4 regions of the Lysinibacillus sp. FSL K6-4013 genome follow, and region 3 is predicted to be linked to each of the others. Evidence: riboswitches for the same ligand, from Rfam matches in the RefSeq annotation. Region 3 holds a riboswitch; each other region holds the start of a gene.
What was found. A riboswitch is a leader RNA that binds a small molecule or an ion and turns the genes downstream of it on or off. The one in region 3 is predicted to bind cobalamin.

Region 1 (7,914 bases), 930 kb from region 3:
GAAGAAGGCAGCTGCATTAAGTAATATGGAAGTACACCTATTATCAAAAGAAATTGGTGAGGCAATTGTCGAAGCAGCACAAGAAGTGATTGATGGCAAATGGGATGCTGAATTTATCGTAGACCCAATTCAAGGTGGAGCAGGTACATCCATCAATATGAATGCCAATGAAGTCATCGCTAACCGTGCCCTAGAAATTTTAGGGAAAGAAAAGGGTGACTATCACACAGTAAGCCCAAACAGTCATGTCAATATGTCACAATCAACAAATGATGCTTTCCCAACAGCTATTCATATCGCTGTGTTAAATTTAATAGATGAATTATTAATTACGATGGATTATATGCAATCGGTTTTCCATCAAAAAGCAGAGCAATTTGCTCATGTCATTAAAATGGGACGTACGCATTTACAGGATGCCGTGCCAATCCGCTTAGGACAAGAGTTTGAAGCTTATTGCCGCGTGATCAACCGTGATATCGTACGCATTCGTCAAACACGTCCGAATTTATATGATGTGAACATGGGTGCAACGGCTGTCGGAACAGGATTAAATGCCTTCCCAGACTACATTAAATCTGTTGATGAGCATCTTGCTGAAATTTCTGGTTTACCATTAAAAGGGGCAACGCATTTAGTGGATGCTACACAAAATACAGATGCCTACACAGAAGTATCAGGCGCTTTAAAAATCTGTATGATTAATATGTCTAAAATTGCTAATGACTTGCGCTTAATGGCCTCTGGTCCACGCGCAGGCTTAGGAGAAATCCTGTTACCAGCTCGTCAACCAGGTTCTTCAATTATGCCAGGTAAAGTCAACCCAGTAATGCCAGAGGTACTGAACCAAGTAGCCTTCCAAGTAATTGGGAATGACCATACGATTTCTCTAGCATCAGAAGCTGGTCAATTAGAATTAAACGTAATGGAGCCTGTATTAGTGTTTAACCTAATCCAATCCATTAGTATTATGAATAATGTCTTCCGCGCGTTTACTGAAAACTGCTTAAAAGATATTGAAGCAAATGAAGAGCGCATGAAAGAATATGTAGAAAAAAGTGTAGGGGTGCTAACAGCAGTTAACCCTCACATTGGTTATGAAGTAGCTGCTCGTCTAGCACGTGAAGCCATTTTAACAGGTCGTTCTATTCGTGAGCTTTGCCTTGAAGAAGGTGTCCTAACAAAAGAACAACTTGACTTAATTTTAGATCCATATGAAATGACACACCCAGGTATTGCGGGTTCTAGTATTATGAAATTAAAATAAAACGAGCACTAATGGACTGTAGACATGCCCTAGGAGGCTGTCTCCAGTCTTTTTTTGTAGACCTTTCCTCATATAAAAATAGAGCGTATCCTTATGCGTTTTAGGATAATTCAACTATAATAATGGTATAGAAGACATATTTTAGTTGGGGGAATTTGTAATGAGTTTACGAAAAAAGAGTTTACTTGGCTTTTCCGTTTTAAATGTTTTAATGATCATTATTTTATTCATCGATTTAGCCAATGTAACGACATTAGATTGGTTTTCTACCGTGTTAACGATTGTAGGAATTGCTATTACATTATCTTACACAGTGTATGTCCACTACAAAGTGATACAGCCTATCAAACAACTAACAGAGGCTGCGCAAGGAATTACGGCAGGCCAATTAGATACAGTTGTCATTGAGGTTCGTGACAATGGTGAAATTTCTCAACTAGCACAATCCTTTTTAGAGATGCAGGAACAATTACGAACAATGACACAAAAAATTGCGCACAGTTCTACGAATTTATCAGCAAGCATAGAGGAACTATCTGCGAGTACGAATGAAATTACGCTTGCTGTGGAAGAAGTAGATCAACAAATGGAGAAGACGTCCGAGGGCTTGAAGCAAGCAGCACAATCGGCTAATGATAGTGCTAAATCTATGCAAGAAACCGTTGATGGCATTGAGCGAATTACAGTAGCAACACAAGATGTGTTTGTGCATGCGAAAGATGCTAGCGAGATAGCAGGAAATGGTGCAAATATTTTACATGTGGCAAAAGAACAAATGCAATTTATTTCCTCTTCAACAGAAAAAACAAGTGGATTGATGCAGCAATTATCCCTTAAAATGTCAGATATTAAATCAATGACAGATATGATTACAGCTATTACAGATCAAACAAATCTATTAGCATTAAATGCGGCCATAGAAGCAGCTCGCGCTGGAGAGCATGGTAAAGGCTTCGCCGTTGTAGCTGAGGAAGTGCGTCAATTAGCAGAGCAATCAAAGCACTCTGCAACGCAAATTGTGGATTTAGTTGTAGGAATAGAAAGTGATACAAAACAAGTAGCTTCATCAGTAGAAGATGATTTAAAAAATGTTCAACAAGGTGTTTATGTCATTGACGAGGCGACAAAATCCTTTGGCACGATTTCACAGCATGTTAGTCAGATGACAAGTCAGCTGGAGGATATTTCGACGACAGCTGAGCAGCTTTCAAGTAGCGCCAATGAAGTAGCATCCACAGTAACAACCATCGCTACTGGCATGGACAAGCTATCGAATTATACAGAAGCTGTTTTACATTCAATGGATGAGCAAACAGCCTCAATGCAAGCAGTTAATCATGTCACACAGGATTTAAGTGTCCAAGCGGATAACTTACAAAAGTTAACAAATCAATTTCATGTCTAGGTAAGAAATTGATATTTTCAAGATTTTTTAGCCCTGAAATAACTATCACATATTAATAATTTTACAAGTTTTTTAGTATAATTTTTATCTTCCTTTCACACAATCGAGTAGAGGCTTTTTTACAGACGACCAATTTTCTGTAAAATATGCCTCTTTTTTTATTATTTATTTCATAAACTTGTAAATTGACAGATAAAGAACGGTTGCGTCCAAATGGCTCGGAATATTGTTGGTCATGGTGTTCTCCGTAAAGCTTGGCTAATTTCCTTCATCGGGAATGAATGATGTACGGGGGAATGGAGGGATAGTGGATCGACTATACCAAATGGTCCTTCCTTTAACTGTTCCTATTATGTCCAAGTTGACTGAGCCAACGGGGTACCAGAGCGTGAAATTTGCAAGATGATATTTCGCAATGCCATCATACACTGACATACAAAAGGTGTTCGAGCAAGGTAAAGTAAAAGGAGTCCTTTAGTCTAAATGAAACCATCATTTTTTGTCGTAGCTCTCACTTCTTTGTAATACATTAAATAAACGAGAGCGAAAGGGGACAGATAGTGGGCTTATTTGATGGATTGATCGGCAATGCAAGTGAGGTGAATTTAGAAAAATTACAGCAGGAAGTAAAGGATTTATTAATTCCAAACGAGACAGTCAAGAATGCCTATAAAATTATTAGAGATACGTTTATTTTTACCAATAAGCGATTGATCCTCATTGATAAGCAAGGAGTGACTGGCAAGAAAACGGAGTATCATTCCATTCCCTATAAAAATATCGTTCATTTTTCAGTAGAGACAGCTGGGACATTTGATTTAGATGCAGAGCTCAAAATATGGGTGTCTGGCAGTCCATTACCGATTCAAAAAAACTTCAATAAGGCGACAAATATTTATAAGGTGCAAAGTGTCTTAGCGCAGTATGTATTGGGGACGTAATGTATGCTATAATAATAGTAACATTTACAAAACACATCTTCTAAAGCCCGCATGTATGCGAGGCTTTTTTTGTTGTGTAATAAAAGGAGAATAAAGATGGGGAATTTACCATGTGAAGGGTGTAAGGGGTTATGCTGTGGTCCAGTTCCAATCACAGAGAAGGAATTAAGGAACATTAAAAAGAAGCTCAAATCAATGCCAACTAAAATGCGTTTAGAGCTTAAAAATCAACAACGTTTTATGGGCACTTGTATTTTTTACGATTTACAAAAGGATCGATGTGGCATCCATGCCGTACGACCAGAAATTTGTAGGATGTTTGGCTATTATAAGGAGCTAGTTTGTTTTCGAAAACCAGCAGTCGCAACTAAAACGATGGATACTTCGACAATAGCAAAGCCTATAGGTATCCTATCGTTAGATTATACGTGGAAGGATTTTGAGTAGTTATTTTTAGGAGAGAAACTAGGCTGCCAAGAATATCCTGTAACAATTACTCAGGAGTTTTCCTGAACAATGGATGGTTTTTGGTTATCGTGGTAAAATAAACCATTGAAGTTGGCGAAGATAATTGCTTTGATTGGAGGTTAAACAGATGGATGATATTAGCGTAAGAAAGAGTAGTTTAGAGGAGAAAGCAATATGAAGAACCTTTAATTGGAGTCACACTATATTTTTCCAAATTCAGACATAGTGAAAACATTTTTATGAACGTTAAGGCTGTACATTATTTGGATGCAAATGATCTAACAGACCAAATGTAATGCTGAATAGGGAACGATATGGCTTTAGGTACGATGCTTACTTTATGACAAAAAATCAAGAGGAACTTCAAGAAGAGTTAATTAACTCTAATGCGAAGATCGTAGGTACTTTAGATAATACTGATTACAATAATAAAGAATGAAGATCTCTTTAACAGGTCCGTTTGTTTAATAAGAGCAGGAGCTTCTTGTGCGAACGATGCAAGTAAAAGGATTTTGAATATTGTTGTAATTGGACAAAAGCATGGGGGGATAATATGTTTATCGTTAAAACCGCTATTTTATGGATAGTTATATCAACAATCATTAATGGATATTTAATGACATTCCCTATACCAAAGTTTCGAAAAAGAGAGTATCCGGCTAAGTATCAAATTAAACGAAATAATAGGATCGATATACAAAACAACAGGGAATGTGCAGGATTTTCAACAGCGTATGTGTTGCGACATTTTGGAATAGAGGCCGATGGAGAATCGTTATATTCTAATTTCCCTAGTAAAATGAGTTCAGGTAATGTGTATCCAAAGGGAATCCGGACTGTGCTAAGGAAAAAGGGATTGAAAACAAGCTATTATAAAGGAACAATAAATACATTAAAGTATGAGGTTAGTAAAGGGACGCCCGTAATTGTTTTCATTAAAGTACATAAGGATTATCCTAATTTGCATTTTGTCCCTGTTGTTGGATATGACGAGCAGTATGTCTACCTTTCAGAGTCATTAAGGCAACTGGTGAATTGTAATGATGCTAACTATAGCTATAATCGAAAAGTGGCTATTAATGAATTTAAAAAATTGTGGAATGTAAAAAACATTACGATGCCTCTTTATAGCAATACTTATATAACAGTAGAACCTTTATGTTAATTGACAGGTGCGGTTATTCAATAAAGTTATCGATTTAAAAGGGTTGCGGGTAGAGGTTTCATAGGTAAATGATAGTTTGTAAAATATTGTGAAAATTGACTTTTAATTCACAAGGATTTACAATTGATTTTAATAGTTTAAAGGAATGTGAAGTACATTCCATTCCTATGACAACTGAATAGCGTGTAGTAATAGGTGTAAATTGCGTGCAATTTGCTTAAAAGGGAAGTCGGTGAGAATCCGACACTGTCCCGCAACTGTAAATGTGAGCGACTTTTCAGTATCCACTGTCTTTAGACGGGAAGGAGAAAAGAAGCGATGACCATGAGTCAGGATACCTGCCTGTTACGAGTACACACCATAAACCTACGAGGAATAGGAGGTGGCATGTTGACAAAACAGAATGCTCTGTTCGTCACAGTACGTCAAACGCCCATAGTAAATGAAAGGGTTCACAATCGAACTCGTTCACACATACTTAGGGTTTGTTTGGCATTGTGTGATGAAAGAAGATAAAATGAAGGATTTCCTCAAAAGTAGGGAGTCCTTTTTGTTTTGAAAATATGTACGCAAAGGGGATGCACGTATGACAAATATTCATGGAACGACAACGTTGGAAACGCCTTATGAAGATCTGAACATTTGTAAGCAACCACGCACAGAAGTTGCCAAGAAAGCAAAAACAAGAATGGTGGTCGAATCGCTAATCGATCAATTATTAGCAACGAAGCTGATACGCAACGATCGCTTCTTTGAGCAAATCTTATATAATAAAGAAATTATTTGGATACAAAATGGGGATGTGGACGGTCATCTTTTAGCGAAAGCAGCCATAGCAGATGAACTCAAAACAAAGACGAATAGTTTTATGATGTACATGCCGACCAATCCGATTGTCTATGAGGTCAACGGAGAAGCGTATCACTTAATTACGCGCATTGATTCTACACGCGCAAAGCCCAACCTCGACCGTCTATCATTGGAGCCAAAGCCTGTTTTAAGTGCCGCTCGTGTCAATGACTTATTATGCTCGATTGTCATGCGCTTTTATGAAACATATTTACAAGATTTAGCACCTCATCATGACAAACTCATCGCATTTGTGCAGCAGGAATATGCCCAATTTATTGAAGCAGTGCAAGCGTTAAATGATTATCATTTCAACTGGCATCCACGTGGCAATGGTCACGAGCTTTTGCTGCAATTAATTGACCATCTCCAACTATTAAAAAGTCGACCAGGAAAGGTACTGATTGATTTTACGAACAAGCATGACTATGTAATAGTTGAACCCGCATATTTGTTGGACAAACCAACAAAGAAAGCAGTCGGTGCACTATAAAAAACAAGCCCTCCATTTTTGGAGGGCTTGTAATCATTTTATTGCAGGGTACAGATAATTTACGCCCAAGCAAGAAATACCCGCGCTCGAGCGATGAATACCCGCGAAAGCAAGTGAAATACCCGCGCTCGAGCGATGAATACCCGCGGAAGCAAGTGAAATACCCGCGCTCGAGCGATGAATACCCGCGGAAGCAAGTGAAATACCCGCGCTAGAGCGACGAATACTCGCGGAAGCAAGTGAAATACCCGCGCTAGAGCGACGAATACCCGCGAAAGCAAGCAAAGCCTTCACGCGAACAAAATCACCCAATTTTACAGGCAGTGCATGGCTGCCTGTGCTTCTTGCCACGGAACCGTATATCCTTTGCCCTTTGCACAAAAGATACTGGAGGAACTATACTCAGGGTCGGCATTTTTATCATAGCCAATCTGTGCAATCACCTCCTCTGTATTATGGCACACATCATAGCCATCAAATTGGAGTGTGAGTGCACCCTTCCCATTTGTATAGGCGGCAAAGGTTGCACTGTAGCTCATTAAAGTGGCAACAGGCGCACGACCTGTTAGGATAACATCCGTTTCAGATAAAATCGGGTCATCGAATGTGCCTGCTGCTTGCTGAATATCAGTCATCATACGGCCGATATAGTCGTTTGAAGCCTTCATTTTAAAGCGATAATAGGGTTCTAGTAGTACATTTTGTGCCTGCTCCAGCCCCTGGCGCAGAGCACGGAAACTGGCTTCACGGAAATCTCCCCCTGATGTATGCTCGTTGTGCCCGCGACCTGTTAGAAGTGTAAAATGAATATCTGTTACAGGGAAGCCTGTCAGTAGCCCATGATGGTCACGCTCAAACAGGTGCTTTTCAACAAGGCGCTGATTGCCTATGGATAAATGATCTGCATGACAGGCATTGCTGAAGGTATTACCTGTTCCACGTGGATTTGGCTCCATTAATAAATGCACTTCTGCATAATGCTTGAGGGGCTCGAAATGACCATAGCCCGTTACGGTTGTCGCAATGGTTTCCATATATAAAATTTGCGGCTCACCAAAGGAGACAGCTATTGAAAAACGCGTCATTAATACCTCTGTCAGGACCTCCAATTGAATGACTCCCATAATATGCACATGGATTTCCTGAAATTTTTCCTGCCAGACCACACGCAAGGACGGCTCTTCTGCTTCGAGTAAACGGAAAATCTGTAGCACTTCCTTGATATGCTGATCGCCCTCATATTGAACCTTTGCCTGTAAGGTTGGGACAAGCTCATAGGGCTGGGATAGCATCGTTGTACCGATTCGATCTCCAATATTTGCCTGA
Region 2 (7,914 bases), 1.6 Mb from region 3:
TAGCCATATAAGCAGAACTCGAAAAAGGCACGACGGTTCCCCTAGTGCCTAAGATTGAGATGCCCCCAAGTATACCGAGTCGTCCATTTAACGTTTTTTTAGCAATCTCCTCGCCCTTAGGGACAGAAATCACTACATTCACGCCTCGTGTAATGTGAAATTCGTCCAACACACCTTGGACCGTGCTATAAATCATTTTACGGGGTACAGGATTAATGGCTGCTTCTCCGACAGGCACTGGCAAGCCAGGCTTTGTGACACGCCCGACGCCAATACCTCCATCTAAATGAATCCCAGGTGTATCTGCCCAGCTCACTGTGCCAACGATGAGTGCCTGATGGGTCGCATCAGGATCATCACCAGCATCTTTAATCGTTTCACAGCTGACAGCATTTTCTTCAAATATGCATTTTTCAATTGTAAAGGTTGCATCTCGACCAATAGGTAAATGAATCGTGCTTGTCTCTTGCTCCTCCTTGGTAATAAGGGCAAGCAGTGCAGCCTTTGATACAGCAGTTGCACAGGCTCCCGTCGTATAACCGTGACGCATGTCCTTGGGGTCCTTTTTTGGCTTCCGCTCCATTATTTTTTCGCCTGTTCGTCCGCTAAAAGTGAGATGGCATTTAAAGCAGCAACCGTCACTGTACTACCGCCTTTACGACCAACATTTGTAATGTACGGAATCCCTTCTAGTTTAAGCAGCTCTTCTTTTGACTCAGCTGCTGACACAAAACCAACAGGCATACCGATAATTAAATCTGGTTTTGCTAGCCCTTCTTTAATTAAACGAATCAATTCCAGTAATGCGGTTGGTGCATTACCAATGGCATAAATACCACCTTCATGTAATTTTGAAGCCTTTTGCATCGAAATGATGGCACGTGTTGTATTTTGTTTTTTCGCTTCTATTGATACATCTTCATCCGCAATATAGCAATGCAAATCGCCACCATGTTTTTGGAAACGCTTTTTACCAGAGCCACTTTCAATCATTTGCACATCTGCAATGACATGACGTCCAGCAAGAATAGACTTGATACCCGCTTCAATAGCACCTGGTGTAATGATGACACTACGGCCTAGCTCGAAATCAGCGGATGCATGGATAATGCGACGTACAACTTTCCATTCATCTTCTGAGAAATCATGCTCGCCCATTTCCTCTGCAATTATCGAGAAACTGTAATCGTAAATTTTATCTGGGTCCACCGTTAATGGTTTGAAATCTGTTTTAAAATCCATGGAAAATGCCTCCTAAATTGTATGTTCAACAGCCTGTAATACTTCTTCAAATGTTGAATATTGTTGGCCGTATTGAATATTTGGTCGTGCAATAAGAATCGTTTCGATCTGGCATGCAAGGGCTGCCTCTAGCTTCTCATCAACTGAGCCAACTTTACCGCTTTCTTTGGTAATCATCAACGTCACTCCGTATTGACGAAATAGAGCTTCATTTAATTCCTTTGAAAACGGACCTTGAATGGCCACAATATCTCGCTGTGCCACGCCGAGCGCCTCACATTTTTCCATATTGTCCAGTCGTGGAAGCATACGAGCAATTACTCTCGTATTTTCTAAGCCGTGTAAAACCTTCGTAAATGTAGCGAGTGTTTTACTTCCAGTCGTTAGCATAATGACGCCACGTTTTTCTGCAGCTAGCTGAGCTGCCTCCTCATAATCCTTTACAACAGTAATTAAAGGATGGGCATAATGTTCATGAGCTCGCTCATAGCGAATATATGGAATCTGTGCCTGCTCTGCCGCTGCCATCGCATTTTTAGAGGCCTCTTCCGCAAATGGATGAGAGGCATCTACCACCAATTGATAGCCCTGCTCTGTCATGATGGTCGCCATTTCCTCAGCTGTCAGTCGACCGATTAAATGTGGCAGACCAACGTCAGCAAGACTAGAGGCTGCCGATTCAGTGACGACCGTAGCGGTTACCGCATGACCTGCACGTTGTAATGCAAGGGCTAGATCTCTTGCATCACTTGTCCCTGCTAACATGAAAATCATTTTACCGGCTCCTCTTCATGATGATGGTCATGGTCGTGATCATGGTGGTGGTGATGGTCATGCCCATGATCGTGCTCATGATGGTGATGATGATGCGCATGTCCATGTATTGCCGCATAGGCACGATAGTCTTCTAAATCTTGCATACCTGTAGATGTACCGTTGATCGCCTGTTCAATACGCTCTAATAAAACATTTTGTAAACGTTCATGGTAACCAAAATAGTTAGCAATTTGAATATCACACTCTGGATAAAGTTCCTTAAACTTCTCACACATGCCATGCATGCGTTCCATCAAAATGCCTGTGAATAAGAAGTATGGTAACATGATGATTTTTTTTGCACCTAATTTGACACAACGTTCAATTCCTTCTTCAACTCGTGGATCTGTGACACCCATAAAAGCACTTTCTACGTATTTCACAGGTAGTTTTTCCCATAAGAGTCGCGTGATTTTATAAAAATCACCATTAGCAGATGGGTCACTGCCACCTCGTGCAATCAATAAAATCGCTGTGTCTTCCTGCTCTTGTTCTGAATTAAAGCCAATTTCGGCTAGGCGATCTTGTAAAATGGCAAAGATTTCATCATGGATACCTATTGTTTGACCATATGTGAAGGTAATCGATGGATAATGCTCACGTGCATGCTCGATTTCCGCTGGAATATGCAGCTTTGAATGGCCTGCATGCAGTAAAATAATAGGAATTACATGTACCTCTGTTGCTCCCTTTTTCACACAGTTTGTAATACCTTCTTCGATGTTAGGTGAAGCAAATTCAAGGAAACAAGTTTCCACTAAAAATTGTTCATCAATACGGGGTGTCATTTGTTCGATAAATGTACGAACCTCATCATTTCCTGCTGCTAAACGGCTCCCATGGCCGACAAATAAAATAGCTTTCATCTCTCTACTCCTTACTAGTCGCCGCACGGAGCTGGCTCTACTTTTATTTTGGAAGACATATCTTGATACGTAAAATGCAGTATCTTTTTCACACGCTTAAAATATTTAAACAAACGTTCATTTGGATGAGCATTTGCTTTATATTCTTCAATAATATCTGTAATGAGTGGAATCAGTTGCTCAGGCTCCAGCCCTTCTACAACAGGCTGTGCCGCATGAGCTGTACGACCGACTGGCTTTGCTCCAATAAAGACATCGAATTTACTTTTGCGGTAGACGATGCCAATATCATCAAATACTGCCCGATAACAGGCCATCCCACAGCCATTAAAGCCAATATTTAATGTCTTCGGTAAGGATATACCGCCTAGTTTTTCTTGTATTTCCTCTGCATATGGTATCGAATCAGCCTTTTCACCGTAGCAAAAATCACAAGCCTTTAGTGATAACACATCACCAATCGGGGCTAATAAAAAGCCAACTTCCTGTAATTTCTCTGTAATCTGTTCAGGGACTGTCGTTGGTATTTTCAAGTGAATTTGATGATCTGGTGTATATTCCATCGTTCCCTCTTCCCCAACGACCTCTGCTAATGTCATCATTTGCTGGGGAGTAAAAAACTTATTAGCTACACCAGGACTAACTGCTAATTCAAAAATAGATTCTATTTTTTGCTGTACTAGCTTCGGTGTTACTTTGACTGCGCTTGTCCCTTTGACCATTGCGAGTGCCGCTGTAGCCATTTCAAGTGCTGTTTTTTTCGGCTTTGGCGTAGCGGCTATACTGGGTTTATTAAAACGCCCTGCATTAGGGTCAGCCGTAAAGTCATTTCGCGCTGTCCCTGTCTCTTGGTTCATTGCCCAAGGTTCATTTTCTTCGCGTAAACGTTGATGTGGACGTAATGGCTGTTTTTCTTCACCCAGGGTATATTTACGCTGGTAACCGCGGGGCGTAATCATCTTATTGTCATAGAAAAATGTTGATGAATTCCCGATAATGACAGTTGTCAGCATACCAATATCATGTTCTAGCATTTCTGCTAGTGTTGTCATGGTCACTTCTTGACGTTCCCGATAGGCACTTTTCACAAGCCCTACTGGTGTGTCTGGCGAACGATATTCTAAGAGAATTCGCTGAGCCTCGACAATTTGTCTTGTTCGACGCCCACTTTTAGGATTGTATAAAGCAATGACAAAATCCGCCATTGCAGCTGCCTCGACACGCTTTGCAATCAAATTCCAAGGTGTTAGATGGTCACTTAAACTGATTGTACAAGCATCGTGCATAATGGGTGCACCAAGTATACTAGCGCATGAATTAATCGCAGAAATACCAGGAACAATTTCTACCTCAATTCCTGTTGCTTCTGTCCAGCCTAGCTCAATTAACACCTCATATACTAATCCCGCCATGCCATAGACACCTGCATCACCACTCGAAATCACCGATACGATGCTCCCTGCCTCTGCTTGACGAACGGCTTCCTGTGCACGCGACACTTCTTCTGTCATGCCTGTACTAACAATTGATTTTGCACTTACTAAATCTTGAATCAGCTCTACATAGGTTTTGTAGCCTATAATCATCTCACTTTGTTGTAGTGCCTCTACTGCACGTGTCGTAATATGCTTAAAATCTCCAGGTCCAAAGCCTACTACGAAAATTTTTCCTTTTTGCGCCATGTTGTTACCCCTCTTTCACCTTTTCGATCCCTTTAATGGCAGTTGTTTGAGCAGTACGCTGTAATGTACCTTCACGAAGTGTAAAGACATGTTCGTTGTATAAGGATTCATGATGTAAATCTTGTACTAGTGTTCTAGCATGCTCTGTTGATGGCACACGATACCAATTCCCCTGGGGGTAGGCTATTACCACACAAGCATCCTTGCATCGTCCATTACAGCGCGTTCTTGTCGTATGTATTTCTTGATCGAGTGCTTGCCGTTGTATTTCATCTCGAATGGCTAAGGTAATTTCCTCACCATCCTTTTTCATACAGCTACTGCCATTGCAAATAAAGAGATGTGTTTTCATCCCCTCTAAATTCCAAGTTGTCATTTTCTGTCTCCCCTCATTTGCTTTTTGGAAAAAGAAAAACCTTTACTCTAGAACGAAGAGTAAAGGTTTTGTAGAAGCCAAATAAAAACGAATAGAATAAAATACAGGTACTCGCTTTCGCTTCAACTTCTCCCTCCGAAAAGTTTGCATGCACAATCAAATAAGCAGGTTTCCTGACTTAAGCTTCATTTTACTTTCGCGCCTTCCCAAGTTTGCCAGTGGCTTTGCGATTTCATCAGCTATTACAGTAGCGGGGGCTGTATTGGATTTTCACCAATTTCCCTATTATCTCGAGCTATTCGAGCACTTATTGACGTTTTATATGAAATTTTTATTAGAATTTTAAATAGAAAACTGTCTTTATCATATCTTATTATTTTAAAATTTCAATATTTCTTTAAAAATTTATGACAAATTTATCAATTATGAGGTGGACTAGGGTATAAAATTTATACAATCTACATAATTAGCACATGAAATATTATCAGAATATTCATCATTGACCTTTAATTAAAAAAATTTATAAAAGGTATAGCATATTTATGGAAATTCATGTTACACTTTGTCGTGAAATCTCACAATTTGAATGTTTTTCGGTGTAAAATGCTTGTCATTTTGCTTAAAAGGGAAGCCGGTTTGAGTCCGGCGCGGTCCCGCCACTGTAATAGGGAGCTTTATAGAAATGTCACTGTCCAACGGATGGGAAGACCTATAAAGCATTGAACTAGAGCCAGGAGACCTGCCGAAAAATAAGTGATCGTTTCAACCTACGAGGATAGGTGTGCGGCTTAGCAGATGAGAATGTTATTTGCTTTTTTAGCTATGCACTTTTCCACCACTGGAGAAGTGCTTTTTTTAATTACGCACGCAATATTCTAAAAATCTATAAATTAGTTAGGAGGAAAACTTTTGAAATTTTCTTGGTGGAAACTTAGTTATTTTTTACTGGCCTTTTTAATCGTGCCAAAACGTGCCTTTGCCATGCATATCATGGAAGGTTTTTTACCAATCGAATGGGCTATTTTTTGGTGGGTCATCTCTATTCCTTTTATCATTTTAGGATTGCGTTCTATTCGAAAAACCATTGAAGAAAATCCTGAAACAAAAATGCTTTTGGGACTTTCAGGTGCCTTTGCCTTTGTGCTATCCGCCTTAAAAATCCCTTCTGTTACAGGTAGCTGCTCTCATCCAACCGGTGTAGGTCTTGGAACAGTTCTCTTTGGCCCTCTAGCTATGAGTGTAATTGGAACAATCGTTTTATTATTCCAATCTTTATTATTAGCACATGGTGGAATCACAACTTTAGGGGCTAACGCCTTTTCTATGGCTATTGTAGGTCCTTTTATTGCTTACTTTGTCTTTAAAGGAGCACAAAAAATAGGCTTGTCATTTTCACTAGCCGTATTCTTTGCAGCCATGCTTGGTGATTTAGGTACATATGTTGTGACTTCTGTACAACTAGCACTAGCCTTCCCTTCTGAGGTTGGAGGCTTTATGGCATCCTTTACAAAGTTTGCAGGTATTTTTGCCTTAACTCAAATTCCTTTAGCCGTGAGTGAAGGCATTTTAACCGTCATTGTGATGAATTTCTTGAAAAAATACAATATTAGCGAATTAAAAACTTTACGTGTTTTCTCAACAAAGGAGGCACATTAAAGATGAAAAAAAATTTATTGCTGTTAGCCATTGTAGTGTTGTTAGCCATTATTCCCTTGTTCATACAAAAAGGTGCTGAATTTGGTGGTGCTGATGGTGAGGCAGAAGCAGCTATTGGTGAAATCAATGCGGAATATGAGCCATGGTTTGAGAGTCTATGGGAGCCACCTAGTGGTGAAATCGAAAGCTTATTATTCGTGCTACAGGCAGCTATAGGAGCTGGCTTTATTGGCTACTTCATCGGCTATATGCGTGGCAAACACAAAGAAGGTTAACCATTATGTTACTCATTGATAAGTATGCCTATCTGAATAAGCTAGCGTCCGTTCATCCGCTAGAAAAAATGATATTTTCACTTGGACTACTTCTCATAACGCTCATTATGAGAGATGAACGACTTTCACTCATTACATTTTTTGTAATGAGTGCTTTTATCATTGTAGGTGCAAAAATTCCGCTTACATACTATTTCAAATTATTATTGCTACCTGGCTTTTTCTTATTAACAAGCCTCGTTTCTATTTTACTTTCCTTTACATCATCAACGAATGCACTCCCTGCCCATATTTGGTCGTTTACCTGGAGCAATTGGACTGTCTTTATCGGGAACGCAAGTATGTTAGCAGCACAACAGCTGTTCTTTATAGTCCTTGGCAGTATTAGTTGTTTATACTTTTTAATTCTAACCACTTCTGTACAAGGCATATGTTATGTGCTACGACAATGGCGACTCCCCTCTTTATTGGTTGAGCTCGTCGAACTAACCTATCGTTTTATTTTTATGTTTTTAGCAAGTATGCAAAATATACATCTCGCGCAGCAAGCACGTCTCGGCTATCATTCACCGATACAATGGTTACGCTCTGTCTCCATGCTCATTGCGGCATTATTTGTGGAAATGTTTCAACATAGTCGGGAGCTCAACAATGCCATGCAATCACGAGGTGGCGAGGCCGTCTATTGGCAAGAGATGGGCTCCTATAGCAAGAAAAATTGGCTAGGCATGGCAGCTATATTACTAGTCCTCATCGTATACGGAGGGTATTTCACATGACAGCATTTTATTTTAAACTCAATCAATTATCATATGCCTATGCGGATGGTACGAAGGCGTTGTCTGATCTAACATTACACATTCCAAAAGGTAAAAAAATTGCCATACTCGGGCATAATGGCGCAGGAAAATCGACTTTATTTCAGCATCTTAATGGTATTTTGAAACCTACCACTGGAACAATTTTATTCGAAGGCAACAGGCTCGAATATAATCGAAAAG
Region 3 (7,914 bases):
GTTCGCCTTTTGCATCTAATTTGAATAAGAAGAATTCTGGCTCAGGCCCTAAATTGAAGCTTGAGAAGCCCATTTCTTCCATTTTTTTAAGAATTCGTTTTAGGTTGTTACGTGGGTCACCAGCAAACGGTTCGCCTTTCGCAGTGTATACATCACAGATAAAACGTGCTACTTTCCCTTTTTCAGAAGTCCAAGGGAATACTACGAAAGTATCAAGATCAGGATATAAATACATATCAGATTCTTCGATTCGAACGAAACCTTCAATAGATGAGCCATCAAACATCATTTTATTTTCCAGTGCTTTGTCTAATTGACTTACAGGAATCTCAACATTTTTGATAGTGCCAAGAATATCTGTAAATTGTAAACGAATAAAGCTTACGTTTTTTTCTTCGATGAGACGTTTAATGTCCTCTTTTGTGTATTTACCCACAGTTTTCCACACTCCTATAATTTGTCTAGCTTTTATGTTTACCCTACCCTATTTATTAATAGAATCGAGATAAATCCCCTCTTCGGATGGACGATTTTTGCATGCGCTGTGCTTGACGCATTTCTTCGCGCATAATTTGTCGTAATTCTGAATCACTTAAGTCTTGCTCATCAGTTGTTGCAACAGGATTTTTCTTTTTAGCAAATATTTTTTTAATCTTCGCCATATTCATACCCTGTTCTAAGTAGTCTTTAACCTCAAGCAATGTATCGACGTCATTTAGTGAAAACATACGTCGATTGCCTTCTGTTCGGTGCGGCTCAATTAAATGGTGTTCTTCATAATAACGAATTTGTCTTGCCGAAAGCTCTGTTAATTGCATCACAATACTCATCGATAATAACGGCATAGTTCGTCTAATTTCACGACTCATTTAAGTCCTCCTCCAATACCCGCTTATCATATAACGAAATTTTTTTACTGTCAACCAACCATGTAAGGTAACCTAACATGGTTGGTACTATTTTTTTCAATCCGAGTGAAAATTGTAAAAAACTATTCATATTTAGGCTTTATCTATTGTCTTATTATGATTTTTGAATAGCTTGAACCGCACTGCAAATAGCAAATTTAACGTGTTCATATGTTAGTCCGCCCTGAATAAAGGCTGTATAGGGTGGTCGTATTGGGCCATCCGCTGTCAGCTCAATGCTGGACCCTTGAATAAATGTTCCAGCCGCCATGATGACATCATCTTCATAGCCTGGCATATAGGCTGGTTCAGGAGCATAATGGGCATTTATCGGTGAGTTCGCTTGTATTTCGCGACAAAAGGCTATCATTTGCTGTGCTGTTTGAAAAGATACTGATTGAATTAAATCTGTACGCTTCGCATGATAGCTCGGAGAAGTGCTCATACCGATTTCCTCTAACATTGCAGCTGTAAAAATTGCACCTTTTAATGCTTGCGATACTACATGTGGTGCCAGGAAAAACCCTTGATAAAAGTCACCTAGTGTATTTAATGTGGCTCCCGCTTCGGCACCAATCCCTGGAGAAGTCATGCGATAGGCACATTTCTCCACTAGATCTGCTCGGCCAGCAATATAGCCCCCAATTTTAGCCAAGCCTCCGCCAGGATTTTTAATGAGCGAGCCTGCCATTAAATCAGCACCGACCTCTGTAGGTTCCTGTGCCTCTACGAACTCGCCATAGCAGTTATCTACAAAAATAACAGCTTCTGGGGCCAATTTACGTACCTTTGCACACATAGTAGCAATTTCTTCAATTGTAAAGGATGGACGTGTTGCATAGCCTTTTGAACGTTGAATCGCAATCATTTTGGTTTGTGCTGTAATGGCTGCTTCAACACCTGCCCAATCAATGGCCTGATTATCTAGCAAATCCACATGTTGATAACCGATTTTATAATCCTTCAGTGAACCTGTATCTTTATCACCACCATCGACAATGGATTGCAATGTATCATATGGCTGACCAGAAATATAAAGCAGCTCATCACCAGGACGCAAAACACCGAATAGACTAAGCGTGATTGCATGTGTGCCTGAAATAATTTGTGGTCGAACTATGGCTGCCTCTGCACCAAATACTTCTGCATAAACACGCTCTAGATTATCCCGTCCCTCATCATCATAGCCATAGCCGTTTGATGGATGTAAATGATAATCACCTACTTGATGCTTTCTGAACGCTGCTAGCACCTTCTGCTGATTGTAAAACGCCATTTCTTCTACCTTGGCATGATATGGCCGAACTTGCTCCTCAATTTTTGTCGCTAACGATAGCGTTTGTATTGATAAATTTGATGTAAACGTCATTCTTTCTTCTCCATTTCACAATGTCTCGCATTTCAATCAGTAACATTTATTGACTATCTAAATTGACTTCAATCACTCTAGAATTACCCTAACCAACTACTGGTATATGAACGCTTTTGACGAATGTTTTCTTTATTTTAATCACATTTTATCAATTTGTATGTGCACCTGTAAAACTTGCCTATTGTTTCTAAGAGCATTTTACGCTAAGCTAATGTGCGGACTTATTTCGAGAAGCGTATTTAATGACCGATTTTGGCTATTAAATTCATAGATTCTGTTACGTAAAATAGTCTTTTAACTTTAAAAAGTTTATTTATTGATAGAAGGGGTGAAAGGGATGGCTTGGGAGGTTTTTAGTATCATAGGAACAATTGCCTTTGCTATTTCTGGGGCAATTATTGCCATGGAAGAAGAATACGATTTATTTGGTGTATATATACTTGGTATTGTCACTGCTTTTGGTGGAGGAGCCATTCGAAATTTACTCATCGGGCTACCTGTCACAACCCTATGGGGACAGGATATGATGTTTCAAATTGCGCTGGCTGCGATTACGATATTTTTTATTTTTCCGCATCATCTGATTCAACATTGGCATCGTTGGGGTAACTTCACAGATGCGATTGGCTTATCAGCGTTCGCCATTCAAGGCGCACTTTATGCTGTCAAGCTGGATATGCCTGTTAGTGCTGTAGTTGTAGCTGCTGTGTTAACAGGTTCAGGTGGTGGCATTGTGCGTGATTTATTAGCTAGAAGAAAACCATTAGTTCTCCGTGATGAAGTTTATGGTGTTTGGGCAGCTCTTGCTGGACTACTAATCGGCTTCGAGGTTTTTACAGGGGACATTTTCCTTTATATTTTATTCGCGGTAATTACTGCGTTACGTATTCTTTCCTATACGATGAAGTGGCGCTTGCCATTACGTAAGTTAAATCGTGCATAAATACTATTCAGCCAATGACCAAAAATTAAGTCATTGGCTATTTTATTTTTTGTCTAATAATAATCTTTTATGGGTTTCATTCCTTATATGATTGAAGAAGACATTAACTTAGCTTATCTTTTTAACAACTGCATTGCTTCTTCTAATGTCACCATGTTTTTCATCATTGAACAAGCTGCATCTAAAATAGGAAAGGCTAAGGCTGCTCCAGAACCTTCGCCTAAACGCATATTCATGTGCAACATCGGTTCAATACCTAGTAATGCAGCGGCAATTTTTGCCCCTGGCTCCTCTGAAGCATGGGAAGGAATAATATAATCGATTACTTTTGGTTCGAGCTTATAAGCAATGAGGGCAGCTATAGTCGAAATAAATCCATCAATAACCACTGGTTTACGATGAACTGCAGCCCCAAGAATAATACCTGTCATCGCCCCTATCTCTAATCCTCCTACCTTAGCCAGAACATCAATAGCATCTTTTGGATTAGGCTTATTTAAGGTAATTGCTTTTTCAATAATCGCCGCTTTATAGGCAATGCCTCCTTGGCCAACTCCTGCCCCAAACCCTGTTACTTCTATAGGGTCACATCCAGTCAGAACAGCTAATATCGCAGCACTTGGTGTTGTATTGCCAATACCCATTTCCCCTGTACCAAGTACATCAGCACCTTGTATGATTTCCTCAGTGGCCACACGGATTCCTACTTCTATCGATTGAATGGCTTCTTGTTTGGACATAGCTGGACCTTGTGCCATGTTATCTGTACCGTATTTAATTTTATGAATAATGACACCAGCATCAAGTGGAATATCTGCTTTTACCCCAACATCTACTGTGACCACCTTTGCATTGGTAATGCGCGCAATTGCACAAACGCCTGTCCCCCCCTTAGGAAAATTTAATGTTTGAAAGACTGTAACATCTTGCGGATTCGTGGTTACACCTTCCTCACATACACCATGATCTGCAGCACAAACAATCATCACCTTTTTGTCAACCGTCGGATATAATTGTCCTGTTATACCAGAGAGCTGTACGGCAAGTGATTCTAGTTTACCCAAGCTACCTGGGGGCTTACAAAGCGCATCAATCCGCTTTCTAGCTTGCTCCATACCTTTCATATCAACCCCTTGAATGTTTTCAATCGTGTCTTGTAATAATGGCATAATTATTTCTCCTCTCGTTCTCATTAAGACAAAATAAAAAGTCTGTAGTTTATTGTCATGACAAATAAACTACAGACTTTTCCATCATCTATATCTTCTAAAGCAAGTAGGCAGGTCTCCTGGCTCAAGTTCAACATCTCATAGTACCTTCCCAGCAATTCGCTAGTGGCATACACTATGAAACTTCCTTATACAGTGGCGGGTCCGCTAAAGCTTTTCACTTTATTCCCTATTCTCCCTAGTGGGCACCTATTGCTTTTATGTAATTATGTTAAATCTACTTTACAACTTTTTTAGTGTCAATAGATAAAAATTTTTTGAGTGTTAACTTAGTACCACCACCTATTCAAACAATATAGGCTTATCAAGAACCTGTCACAACAAATGAATCCCTCTCGTTCACCTGATTCCTATCAACTTCAAATATTTTATCTGCTTCATTTATTAAAGCAGGGTGATGAGTAACCAATATAACAGTCTTTTGTTTTTCTTTATTTAAATATAAAAGTAATGATTCTATATTTATTTGGTTGTCTTTATCAAGCGCAGAAGTAATCTCGTCAAACAAATAGATATCCGCATCTCTTAGAAGCGATCTTGCTATTGAAAGTCTTTGCTGTTGCCCAGTAGATAATTCAAGCCCATTATGCCCTATAAGCGTTTCAAATTTATAGTCTAACGTTTCTATATATGAATAAATGTTAACCATTTTACAAATTTGAATTAATTCTTCGTCTGTTGCATTCGGCTTTGCTAATAACAAATTTTCCCTTATTGTCCCTGTCATTATAAAATGCTCTTGCGTTACCAAACATACCCTTTTTCTATAAACATCAATAGGAATATATCTAATATTCTGATTGGATAGAAATATTTCACCCTGATAATTAATGTATAAACCTGATAATATATTCAATAATGTCGATTTACCTGATCCGCTTTCTCCCTTAATCAATACAATTTTCTTCAAAGGTATTTGGAAATTTATATTTTCTAAAACTGGAGAAAATGCATTAGTATAGGTAAAGCTTACATTCCGTAATACTATTTTATCTTTATTAAAATGATGCGATGAATTTACATAGTCTGGTACTTCTAATTTCCTTAGCTGATATTTATTGTCTTCCATTAAGTTTTTCACTCTATTTACAGACACAATTGCTTCTTGTAAAAATGAATTTAGTTGGGAAAATCTTAAAAATGACTGACTAAAGTTATTGGCATAGGTTGTGAATGCTATTAATACTCCTAACGTGAGGCTTCCTTTATAAATAAAGTAGGCACCTATAATAAGGATAATCAAATAACTTGTAAAGTTTATTAATTCTATTATTGATCCTGATTTTATGCTTAAACGCATTTTATCAAGAGTATTTTTGTATAATAAGGTAATTTTCTTTTGATAGTTATCTATGGCGTTTACCTCATTATTAAATATCTTAAATAATTTAAATGATGACAGTAATTCTCCCAGATAGGTTAAATAAGAATCTAAATCTTTTTTGATGGCAGTATCCATCATCCTTATTTTTTTTCCATAATATTTAAAAATGATAAGTGCTAAAGGACAAGCTATGAATAAAATACTAGCTAAAATAAAATTTAGATTGATCAATATTATTAACACAATTATTATACTGATAAAATCTATAACAATATTTAAAAACTCTGATACTACCTCAGAAAATGCCTTTGTATCATTTTCTATTTTATTCATCAGTTCACCTTTTGCTTTTAATTGATACTCATCCATGTCCATAGCCATAATTCTTTTTATTATTTTTAATTTAATATCCATTTGTAGATAGCAGGCAAATTTCGTTAAATAATATTTTTGGATTACTTTAAAAAATAAATTAAACAGAAACAAAAAAGCCATAAACACTATAATGAGGAATGCTGAATTGAGATCTTTTACTGTTATAGAATCAATAAATTTACCAAATAAAAGGGGGTGTACTATACTTAAAATCATTGAAATACCCATCAAAATATTTACTTGAAATAATTTTGCTTTGTATGGCTTTGTATACTTAAATACCTCACCTAATATTTTCATGAAATAATACTCTATCTCCCTGATTTAGTTAAGGTTTTCTTATAACCTTTTGATATACAGATAAGCATTTTTCGGCTCTTCCTGTAATATATGTAGAAACTTTTCCATATACGGATCTTTTTCATTACTAATGAGCAAGTTTTCTACTGACTTCTTTTTCGCCTCACTAAAGAGCATGCTTTTGTTGGTGTATATAACCTTTTGCTCGATCGTTCTTTTTAAAACCTCATAGCAATTAGTTTGTTCCTTGGTTTCCCACTGTTCGCCCATTAATGTATTTATCATGTCTTCCGTAATATTATAGCCATAATTAAATTCAAAAAATTTATTAGAATACGGGCGTATTTCAATGATGTCGCCAGAACTACTAATAATATTTTCTAAACTATTGTTATCTGGAAGGCTAAAAACTCTCGTTATTTTCAGCGTGTGATACGGAATGTTGTGGACACCGAAGCTCTCCATTATTTGAGTAATGTCTTTATAAACATTCGCATAATTCTCCACTTTTTCTATACTCACACCTTTATATTGGACAGTTAGCCCGTTATATTGATAATTTTGATAAGGTTTATTTAACAGCTCCTCTTCTTTATATCCATTATAAAAATGTAAGCTTAATAGAACGAAAAGCATCATACTGGTCATAATTCCAGCAACCCACTTTTCCGTTTTATTTGTGGCCCTCCTGCTGAATAAAATCGCGCACGATATAGAACACAAACAAATGGATAAAACACCTATAACATTTAAATAATGAATGAAATCTGGATACATAAAGTTAAGAGTAGGAGCTATATATTGAATCGTTTCTAGTCTATAACCATGCATTAACATTAGTAAAAAATAAATGATGACAATTAAAATTATAGACACGGCTTGATTTTTAAAAATTGTTGCCATTAAAAATGGAATGGATATAGTAAATAGCTGAAAAACAAAAACGATAAGTAGAATTTTATATATTGGTGTCTCTACATATACAAACTTTACAAAACCAACTAATAACATAATGGCAGGGGTGGTCAGAATAAAGCTGAAAACCCATTGCCATAATAAAAGCTTCCCATTTGATATTGGGGAAATCATTAAAAATTTCTCTACATGATATCTTTGATGCAAAGTTATAATTTGAATCGTTAATACACTTGAGAAAATCCCATATAAAGGAATCAATGCTTGCGCATCACTGACTGTAAAGAAGTACTGAGAGATACATAATAGAATGACGATAGCATAATAAGTCAACAAATAATCACTTCGTAAGACCACTTTCGACCAAAATAAAAAGATATCTCTCATTTGTCATTCACCCTTCTTTTAAATAGCAACACATTTCCAAACATAAATAGTATGCCAATACTTAGAAAAATACTTCTCTTTACATTAAATAGCAGATCAGTCATTTGATGTTGTATATAATCAGGATTAAACCATATAGAAAAATAAGGAGAATTTAAATA
Region 4 (7,914 bases), 690 kb from region 3:
TGATCTTGCAGTATCACAATCTAATGAAAATCCTGTGTACTATGCACAATATGCGCATGCACGTATTTCGTCTATTTTACGTTCAGCAAATGAACAAGGCTTTGCTGCTACAACAGAACACCTCAATTTGTTAACAGCAGAAAAAGAAATTGATTTACTGAAAAAGATTGGCGATTTCCCAAAAGTGGTAGCGGAAGCAGCGAAACACCGCACACCACATCGTATCGCAAACTATATTCAAGAGACAGCAGCTGCATTCCACAGCTTCTATAATGCAGAAAAAGTATTAGATGCTTCAAACAAAGAGTTAACAGAGGCTCGTTTAGCATTAATCACGGCAGTCCGCACAACAATTGCGAACGCACTACGTTTAATCGGGGTATCTGCACCTGAAAAAATGTAATTAGATTTTAAGCTCCTAACATTTAAAAGTGTTAGGGGCTTTTTTCTTGGATAAAGTGCTAAAAGTGGCGGATATAACGGTAAAAGTGACGAATAGAGTGTCAAAAGTATGGGATAGACCGTGGGAAATTAGCTGTCTCAAACTTTATTTTTCTGTTAATTTTGAAAATTTTGTTGAAGTTTACGTTAACGTCAATGGTATACTGTTGCCAATTAGGAAAGGGGAGATGGTTTTGAAGACGATTCAGGAGGTAGCAAAGGAGTTTAATGTGTCTACGCGGACAATTCGTTATTATGAGGAACTTGGACTTCTTTGTCCCCATCGCTCATCTACCAATCAACGAACCTTTTCCAAAAAAGAATTGGCGAAGCTCAAGCTTATTTTCAGAGGTAAGCGTTACGGATTTTCGTTGGAGGAAATCAAAGAGATGGTTTTACTATTTGATTTTGATCGCTCGGGGATTCAGCAACTAGAGCGAACGGTTGAATACGGAGAACAAAAAATTCAAGAGATTGAGAGTAAAATAGCTGAGCTGACGCAGATGAAACATGAATTACAACAAATGCATGGCATGTTTAGTGAAAAATTAGCGACTTTTAAGGGAGAGATGCAAGATGAATAGTTCCAATTTGTTAGCACGTAATGCCCGTAAATATCCGAAAAATGAAGCCGTTATTTGTCATGGCAGAAGAGTAACCTATCAAGATTTAGATCAGCAGGTGACATGCTTCAGTCATGCTTTACTAGAGCAGGGAGTAAGGCAGGGGGATAAGGTTTTAATTTTTATGCCAAACGTTTTAGAGTTTGTTGTTAGCTACTTTGCTATTCAGCGTATCGGAGCGATCGTTGTGCCAGTCAATGCAAAGTTTACATTACTGGAAGTAGAGTACGTGGCGCAGCATGCCGAAGCGAAGGCCATTGTCGTACATGAGGCTATTTTTGCAGCAGTTGAACAGCTAGCTGGTATTCCGATAAAAATTAAAACAGGTCAAGAAAAAGCAGGATGGTATCAGTATGAAACAATGCTACAAAATGCTAGTACACAAACGATTGATTGTCAGTTGCAGGAGGATGATCCTTCCACGATTTTATATACATCTGGTACGACAGGAAAACCAAAGGGTGTGTTATTTAGCTACCGTAATATTTTAACAGTGGCGCAAATGATTGCTGTTGAAATGGAGGTAAAACCTGAGAGCCGTATTTTGCTCATGATGCCATTAACACACTCTGCACCATTACATTTATTTTTAATGGCGGGTGTATTGGTAGGCTCAACAAATGTATTAACACCAACTTTTACACCCGATTTATTCATTGATTCCATTGAAAAGGAGAAAACAACACATTTCTTTGGTGCACCTGTTGCTTATTTATTAACGGCACAGCTGCCAAGACTCCATTCGGCAGATTTGTCTTCTATGAAATGGTGGGTCTATGGTGGGGCACCGTTATCTCAAAGTGAGGTTCGATTCATTCAGCAGGCATTCCGCACAAATAATTTGACTTGTGTATATGGATTAACAGAGGCAGGTCCAAGTGGTTCATTATTATTTGGCAAGGAGCATGAAGCAAAGGCAGGAAGTATTGGTCAGCGGGCGCCACTTGGTACAGAGTTGCGTATTGTGAATGACAGTGGAGAAGATGTAAATGTAGGCGAAGTGGGGGAAATTGTTTTGCTGGGTGAGGGCAACATGCTTGGCTACTATAAGGATGAAGTAGCTACTAATGAAGCCTTTATTGACGGTTGGTTAAAAACAGGAGATCTAGCTCGCAAAGATGAAGATGGTTTTATTTGGATCGTAGATCGTAAAAAGGATGTCATTATTTCGGGTGGTGTCAATATTTATCCGAAAGAAATTGAAGATTGTTTATTGAGCTTTGAAGGGATATTCGAGGCTGCGGTAATTGGTGTACCACATCCACAATGGGGGGAAACTGTAAAGGCGGTGTATTCTGCTAAACAAGACATCGATGAGGAAGCTTTGAAAGCTTATTTAGAAGAACATCTTGCAAAGTTTAAAATACCACGTATTTTTGAAAAAGTAGAAGCGCTACCACGTAATGCATCAGGCAAAATATTAAAACAATCTTTGAAGGGGCAAGAGGTGAGCTAGCATGAAAGTATTACAACAAAAAGAACTGCGTACTACGAACTTTTTTACCGAGGATGAAACGCTTCAAAAAATATTAGAAATGATGCTAGATAAAGAGTTTTTATCCTATGCACATCGAGAGTTAACAGATTTTGGTGAGCTATGTGCAGGTGATATTGATACGAGGGCAAAGTATACAGATCGACAGGGAGAGCCTCGCCTTCAAAGATATGATGCCTACGGTGAAGAGATATCAGAGGTTTGGGTTAATGATGGCTATAAAAAGACGATTGAAGAGACATATAATACAGGGATTGTCGGCTATGTACACAAGGATATTCCGCAGCTAGGTCACAAGGGTAATTATGTTTATAGCTTTGCGCAAGGTTATATGCTATCACATGCAGAGCCCGGTTTTTACTGTCCCGTAACATTGACGATGGCTACTGCCTATCTATTAGACCATTATGCGGATGAAGAGGTAAAGCAGCGTTTTTTACCACATGTTTGTGCAACAGGAGACACAGATTTATATGAAGGTGCGACATTTTTAACAGAACGTCAAGGAGGCTCTGACGTTGGTGCAAATGTGGTGGAGGCTAGAAAGGATGGCACTGCGTATCGCCTATATGGTGAAAAATACTTTGCATCCAATGCAGGCATGTGTGGTGTAGCGATGGTATTGGCGCGACTAGAAGATGCGCCAGCAGGTTCCAAAGGCTTAACGTTGTTTGCAGTTCCATGGCGCAAAGAAGATGGAACAGCGAATCATCTACGTATTCGCCGACTGAAAGATAAGCTAGGGGTTCGGGCTGTTCCCTCTGGTGAGGTAGAATTTGAAGGTGCACTTGCCTATGTTGTAGGAGAGCAAAATAAAGGGATTTATTACATGCTAGAAGCACTAAATCTATCAAGAATTTGTAATGCAGTCGCTTCAATTGGTATTATGCGTCGCGGCTTCTTAGAGGCAAAACATTATGTAACCAATCGACATGCATTTGGCAAGCCCTTAACACAATACCCTATGATTCAGGATACTTTAGGTAAATTTGCAGCTAAGTTGCACGTGGAGGTAGCGACAGTTTTTGATCTTATTCAGTTATACGATAAAGTGACGAGTGGACAGGGAACACAGCAAGACCTTATTATGAATCGTTTATATATTGCCATTATGAAAAAGGAAACGGCAGAGCAAGCCGTTCATTATGCTAGTGAGGCAATTGAATTACACGGAGGTAATGGCTATATCGAAGACTTTGTAACGCCACGCTTATTAAGAGACGCGCAAGTGTTGACGGTGTGGGAGGGGACGGCTAATATTTTGGCCTTAGAACTCATTCGTTTGGTAGTTAAGTTCCATGCCCATGAATTGTTTGTACATGAGATGAAGGAACGATTAGACAAATTAGCTGACAGCTCATTGGTACAAATCGTTAAAGAAAAATTGGAGGATATGTCTGCGAAACTACAACTCTTTAGCGCTTTAGACGAAGCGACGAAAACTTTTGAAGCAAAAGATATGGCGAAAAAGATGGCTCATCTTTATGAAAGTGTTGTAGCGGTTGAATGGGCACATAAATTTGGTGGGAAATATGAAAAACTTGCGGACGTTTATTTAGAGCAGACATGGTCATTAAGAGAAATGGGTGCTCAAATGAAAACAGTCCAATACTTTTCTGAAATTGTATAATAGCTTGGAAGTCGTCTTGAATGGAGGCGACTTCTTTCATTTTCATGTATAATGAAATCAACTGAATATTATAAAGGTTCTTTACTTAAGTAAAGTGAAAAGGGAAATCGGTGTAATTCCGATGCGGTCCCGCCACTGTAAGTGTGAGTTTTTTCAAATGATGCCACTGAATATTTCGGGAAGGCTTGAAAATCGCAAGCAGCACTAGCCAGGAGACCTGCCTTTATAACGACATACAACCTACGAGGATAGGGTGGTGGATTTTGTATCAGTTTTTTTGGTGCGATTTTGACCCCTCATCTTTCAAAGATGAGGGGTATTATTTTGATTAGAATAAGAAATATCGCACGGATCAACCAAGGAGGATTCACATGAAGAAATTTTGGAAAATAGGATTATCAGCATTTTTAGCAGTCGGCTTGCTAGCTGCTTGTGGACAGGAAGCAAAGGATAACAAGCCAGCTAATGAGCAGCAAACACAGCAAGAAAAGGCACAGGTGGAGGAAGCAACATTCCCAATGACAATAACAGATGCCCTTGGTAAGGACATTACACTCGAAGCACCTCCTGAGAAAATTGTTTCACTTATTCCAAGTAACACTGAAATTCTTTTTGGGCTCGGTTTAAATGATGAAATAGTTGGTGTTACTGACAACGACGATTATCCACCAGAGGCAGCTGAGAAAGATAAGGTTGGCGGCATGGAATACGATATTGAAAAAATTATTGCCTTAAAACCAGATATCGTTTTTTCTCACGAATCTAGCATGTCTCTGTCAGAAGAGGCTATTGCACAGCTTGAATCGGCAGGTTTAAAAGTATTTGTAGTGAAAAATGCACAAGACTTTAATGAAACATATACGACAATTGAGCAGCTTGGACGTGCTACAGGAAAATTACCAGAGGCAGAAAAAATTGTTGCTAATATGAAGGCTAAAGTAGAAGGAATTTTGACTAAAGTCAAGGACGTTGAACCAAAAAAAGTGTTAGTTGAAGCATCGGATGAGCCAGATATTTATACAGCTGGTAATGGCACATTTATGAATGCAATGCTTGAAATGCTCAATGCAGAGAATGTAGCTGTAGATGGCGATAATTGGTATAAAATTGATGCAGAGCAAATTATCGCGAAAAACCCAGATGTCATCGTGGTGACATATCATTATGTACCAGATATTTTGACGAAGATACCAAAACGTGCGGGCTTTGATACGATTAATGCCGTAAAAAATAATGCGATTGTGCAGGTAGATGAAAGCACAACAAGTCGTCAAGGACCACGTTTAGCAGAAGGTCTAGAAGAATTAGCAAAAGCGATCTATCCTGAGGTATTTAAGTGAAAAAAATAGCACTAGCCTATACACTAACATGTACGCTTCTTCTTATTAGCATCTGGTGTGGCGTAGCGATAGGCTCAGTTCATATTCCACTAGAAGTATTGTGGAATAAGGCGGTTGATGAAACAGCCGCCAATATCTTTTGGAAAATTCGTTTGCCTCGCGTGTTATTAGCGGGACTAGTAGGCGCATCTCTAGCTATTGCTGGAGCAGCATTCCAAGGTTTATTAAAAAATCCATTAGCAGATCCATATACACTAGGGGTTTCATCAGGGGCTTCTGTTGGTGCTGTTTTAACGATCTTTTTTAGTATTTCTATACCTGTTGTCGGTTTGTATGCGCTGCCAACCTTCAGTATGATTGGTGCTATCATCACGATGGTAGTTGTTATGAGCTTTGCTAGACTCGTAGACCGCTCATTGAAAATGGAAACGTTGATATTAACAGGTGTTATTTTTAGTTCATTTTTAGGTTCCCTTATTTCATTAATGATTGCCTTATCTGGTGAAGAATTACGTCAGGTAATAGGCTGGCTACTTGGTTCTGTTTCGATGCGTGGTTGGCCATATGTCCAAATGATCATTCCATTTGTGATTGTAGGTTCAATTATGCTATGGACGCAAAGACGAGAACTAAATGTTTTGTTGTATGGTGAAGAGCGAGCAAAACATTTAGGTGTTAATGTAAAGCGCAGTAAATATTTGATATTAGCAGGTGGCTCCATGTTAACTGGAGCGGCTGTAGCGGTTTCTGGCACAATTGGCTTTGTAGGATTAGTGGTGCCGCATATGACAAGGATGATTTGGGGTTCTGATCATCGCCACTTATTGCCATTATCTTTTTTTAATGGTGCAACATTACTTATTATTTGCGACTTAGTAGCACGAACAATCATTGTGCCAAGAGAGCTACCAATTGGTGTAATTACGGCATTTATTGGAGCACCTGTTTTCTCCTATATTTTTTATAAGCAGCGAAGAAGCAAGGGGGTACGGGCATGATTGTTGTTGAACATCTATCAGGTGGCTATGAAGATATACCAATCGTCAAGGACATTAGTTTTACCGTTGAAAAAGGGAAAATTCTTGGCATTCTAGGGCCGAATGGTAGCGGGAAATCTACATTATTAAAAGTAATGAGTGGTATTTTACCTGCTACTGCTGGAACCATTTCGATTGATGGACAAAATATTCTTTCTTATAATGCTCGTGCTTTGGCGAAAAAAATGGCTGTATTACCACAGCTTCATGCAAATGCTTTCTCGAACAGTGTGAGAGAGGCAGTTTCACTAGGGCGCTATCCGCATCAAACAGGTTTTTTCTCAAGTTGGTCTACACAAGATGAGCAGGCTGTTCAACATGCTATGCTTCAAACAGGTGTAAAGCGATATGAGCATACACCGATGGAATTTTTATCTGGCGGTGAACAACAAAGGGTATTTGTAGCACAGGCCTTAGCTCAAGCTGCAGAAATCCTATTACTGGATGAACCAACTAATCATTTAGATATTGCACACCAACGTCAAATTTTAGATATGGTTCGGAAGGAAGCTTTGGAATGTGGTTTAACGGTTGTTATGGTACTACATGATATGAATCTAGCGTCGCTTTATTGTGATGAATTGTTACTTATGGAGAGTGGGCAAGTGAGAGCAATGGGGGTACCCCATGAAGTATTAATTGCCTCTCAAATTGAAGATGTTTACCAAGCACGGGTGACTACGTATGCACATCCTGAAATACCAAAACCACAAATTACCATGATGCCCGCAGCTATTAACTACCAGCAGCGAGCTGTCATTACAAAAGAGCACTTTACGATAACCGAGCAATATATCAAACTTCAAGCAGAGCTTCCTTTGAAGACCGTATCCTCTGCAGTTCATAACCCAGGTATTGGCTGGCATAATTGCTTATTAAATCGCTCAGTTCCTGGTGATTATGTTATCAGCGATGTAAAAAGCGAAGTTAGTGATTTTTTAAAAAGGGAAAATTTTTCACCTACAAATACTGTTGTTATGCTAACAGCAGTACCAACAGCTCTAGTGGCCATTAATGAATTTTCAGCTCCTTTTGGCAGTTTAATCGTAGCTGTAACAGCTGGCGTAGGCAATGCAGTTGATGTATCTCGGGTGCATGAAAGACAAGATGAGCCATATATTGGTACTATTAATACATGGGTTATCATTAATGGTTGTTTATCGGAAGAGGCATTTTTTCAGGCATTAATGACAGCAACTGAGGCAAAAACAAAGGCGTTGCAATCAGAAAATATTCGTGATGAGCGCAGTGGAACCATTGCAACAGGTACTGCTACAGATAGTCTGTTAATTGCTGCAACTCAAAAAGGGGAAGAAATGCTGTATGGTGGCCCAATTACGGAAGTTGG

Region 1: linked by a shared signal. The riboswitch ahead of MHB39_RS10965 (hypothetical protein) and the one ahead of cobT (nicotinate-nucleotide--dimethylbenzimidazole phosphoribosyltransferase) in region 3 are both predicted to bind cobalamin.
Region 2: linked by a shared signal. The riboswitch ahead of MHB39_RS14090 (energy-coupling factor ABC transporter permease) and the one ahead of cobT (nicotinate-nucleotide--dimethylbenzimidazole phosphoribosyltransferase) in region 3 are both predicted to bind cobalamin.
Region 4: linked by a shared signal. The riboswitch ahead of MHB39_RS02905 (ABC transporter substrate-binding protein) and the one ahead of cobT (nicotinate-nucleotide--dimethylbenzimidazole phosphoribosyltransferase) in region 3 are both predicted to bind cobalamin.

Annotation. Positions count from the first base shown of each region.
Region 1 is NZ_CP152031.1:2,209,145-2,217,058, forward strand. It holds gene aspA (aspartate ammonia-lyase) at 1-1,267, shown strand, start outside; gene MHB39_RS10945 (methyl-accepting chemotaxis protein) at 1,428-2,672, shown strand; gene MHB39_RS10950 (PH domain-containing protein) at 3,233-3,613, shown strand; gene MHB39_RS10955 (YkgJ family cysteine cluster protein) at 3,710-4,060, shown strand; gene MHB39_RS10960 (C39 family peptidase) at 4,635-5,246, shown strand; cobalamin riboswitch at 5,423-5,607, shown strand; gene MHB39_RS10965 (hypothetical protein) at 5,833-6,588, shown strand; gene MHB39_RS10970 (translation factor GTPase family protein) at 6,903-7,914, opposite strand, start outside.
Region 2 is NZ_CP152031.1:2,831,948-2,839,861, forward strand. It holds gene MHB39_RS14060 (cobalt-precorrin-5B (C(1))-methyltransferase) at 1-583, opposite strand, end outside; gene MHB39_RS14065 (precorrin-8X methylmutase) at 583-1,242, opposite strand; gene cobK (precorrin-6A reductase) at 1,255-2,016, opposite strand; gene MHB39_RS14075 (sirohydrochlorin chelatase) at 2,013-2,924, opposite strand; gene cobJ (precorrin-3B C(17)-methyltransferase) at 2,939-4,606, opposite strand; gene MHB39_RS14085 ((2Fe-2S) ferredoxin domain-containing protein) at 4,611-4,982, opposite strand; cobalamin riboswitch at 5,128-5,308, opposite strand; cobalamin riboswitch at 5,560-5,744, shown strand; gene MHB39_RS14090 (energy-coupling factor ABC transporter permease) at 5,892-6,638, shown strand; gene MHB39_RS14095 (energy-coupling factor ABC transporter substrate-binding protein) at 6,641-6,913, shown strand; gene cbiQ (cobalt ECF transporter T component CbiQ) at 6,919-7,692, shown strand; gene MHB39_RS14105 (ATP-binding cassette domain-containing protein) at 7,689-7,914, shown strand, end outside.
Region 3 is NZ_CP152031.1:1,279,663-1,287,576, reverse strand. It holds gene glnA (type I glutamate--ammonia ligase) at 1-436, opposite strand, end outside; gene MHB39_RS06055 (MerR family transcriptional regulator) at 492-869, opposite strand; gene MHB39_RS06050 (methionine gamma-lyase family protein) at 1,024-2,277, opposite strand; gene MHB39_RS06045 (trimeric intracellular cation channel family protein) at 2,618-3,223, shown strand; gene cobT (nicotinate-nucleotide--dimethylbenzimidazole phosphoribosyltransferase) at 3,337-4,392, opposite strand; cobalamin riboswitch at 4,484-4,660, opposite strand; gene MHB39_RS06035 (ABC transporter ATP-binding protein) at 4,757-6,451, opposite strand; gene MHB39_RS06030 (hypothetical protein) at 6,491-7,753, opposite strand; gene MHB39_RS06025 (hypothetical protein) at 7,750-7,914, opposite strand, start outside.
Region 4 is NZ_CP152031.1:586,464-594,377, forward strand. It holds gene argS (arginine--tRNA ligase) at 1-403, shown strand, start outside; gene MHB39_RS02890 (MerR family DNA-binding transcriptional regulator) at 636-1,025, shown strand; gene MHB39_RS02895 (long-chain-fatty-acid--CoA ligase) at 1,018-2,520, shown strand; gene MHB39_RS02900 (acyl-CoA dehydrogenase family protein) at 2,522-4,189, shown strand; cobalamin riboswitch at 4,247-4,429, shown strand; gene MHB39_RS02905 (ABC transporter substrate-binding protein) at 4,561-5,529, shown strand; gene MHB39_RS02910 (iron ABC transporter permease) at 5,526-6,527, shown strand; gene MHB39_RS02915 (adenosylcobinamide amidohydrolase) at 6,524-7,914, shown strand, end outside.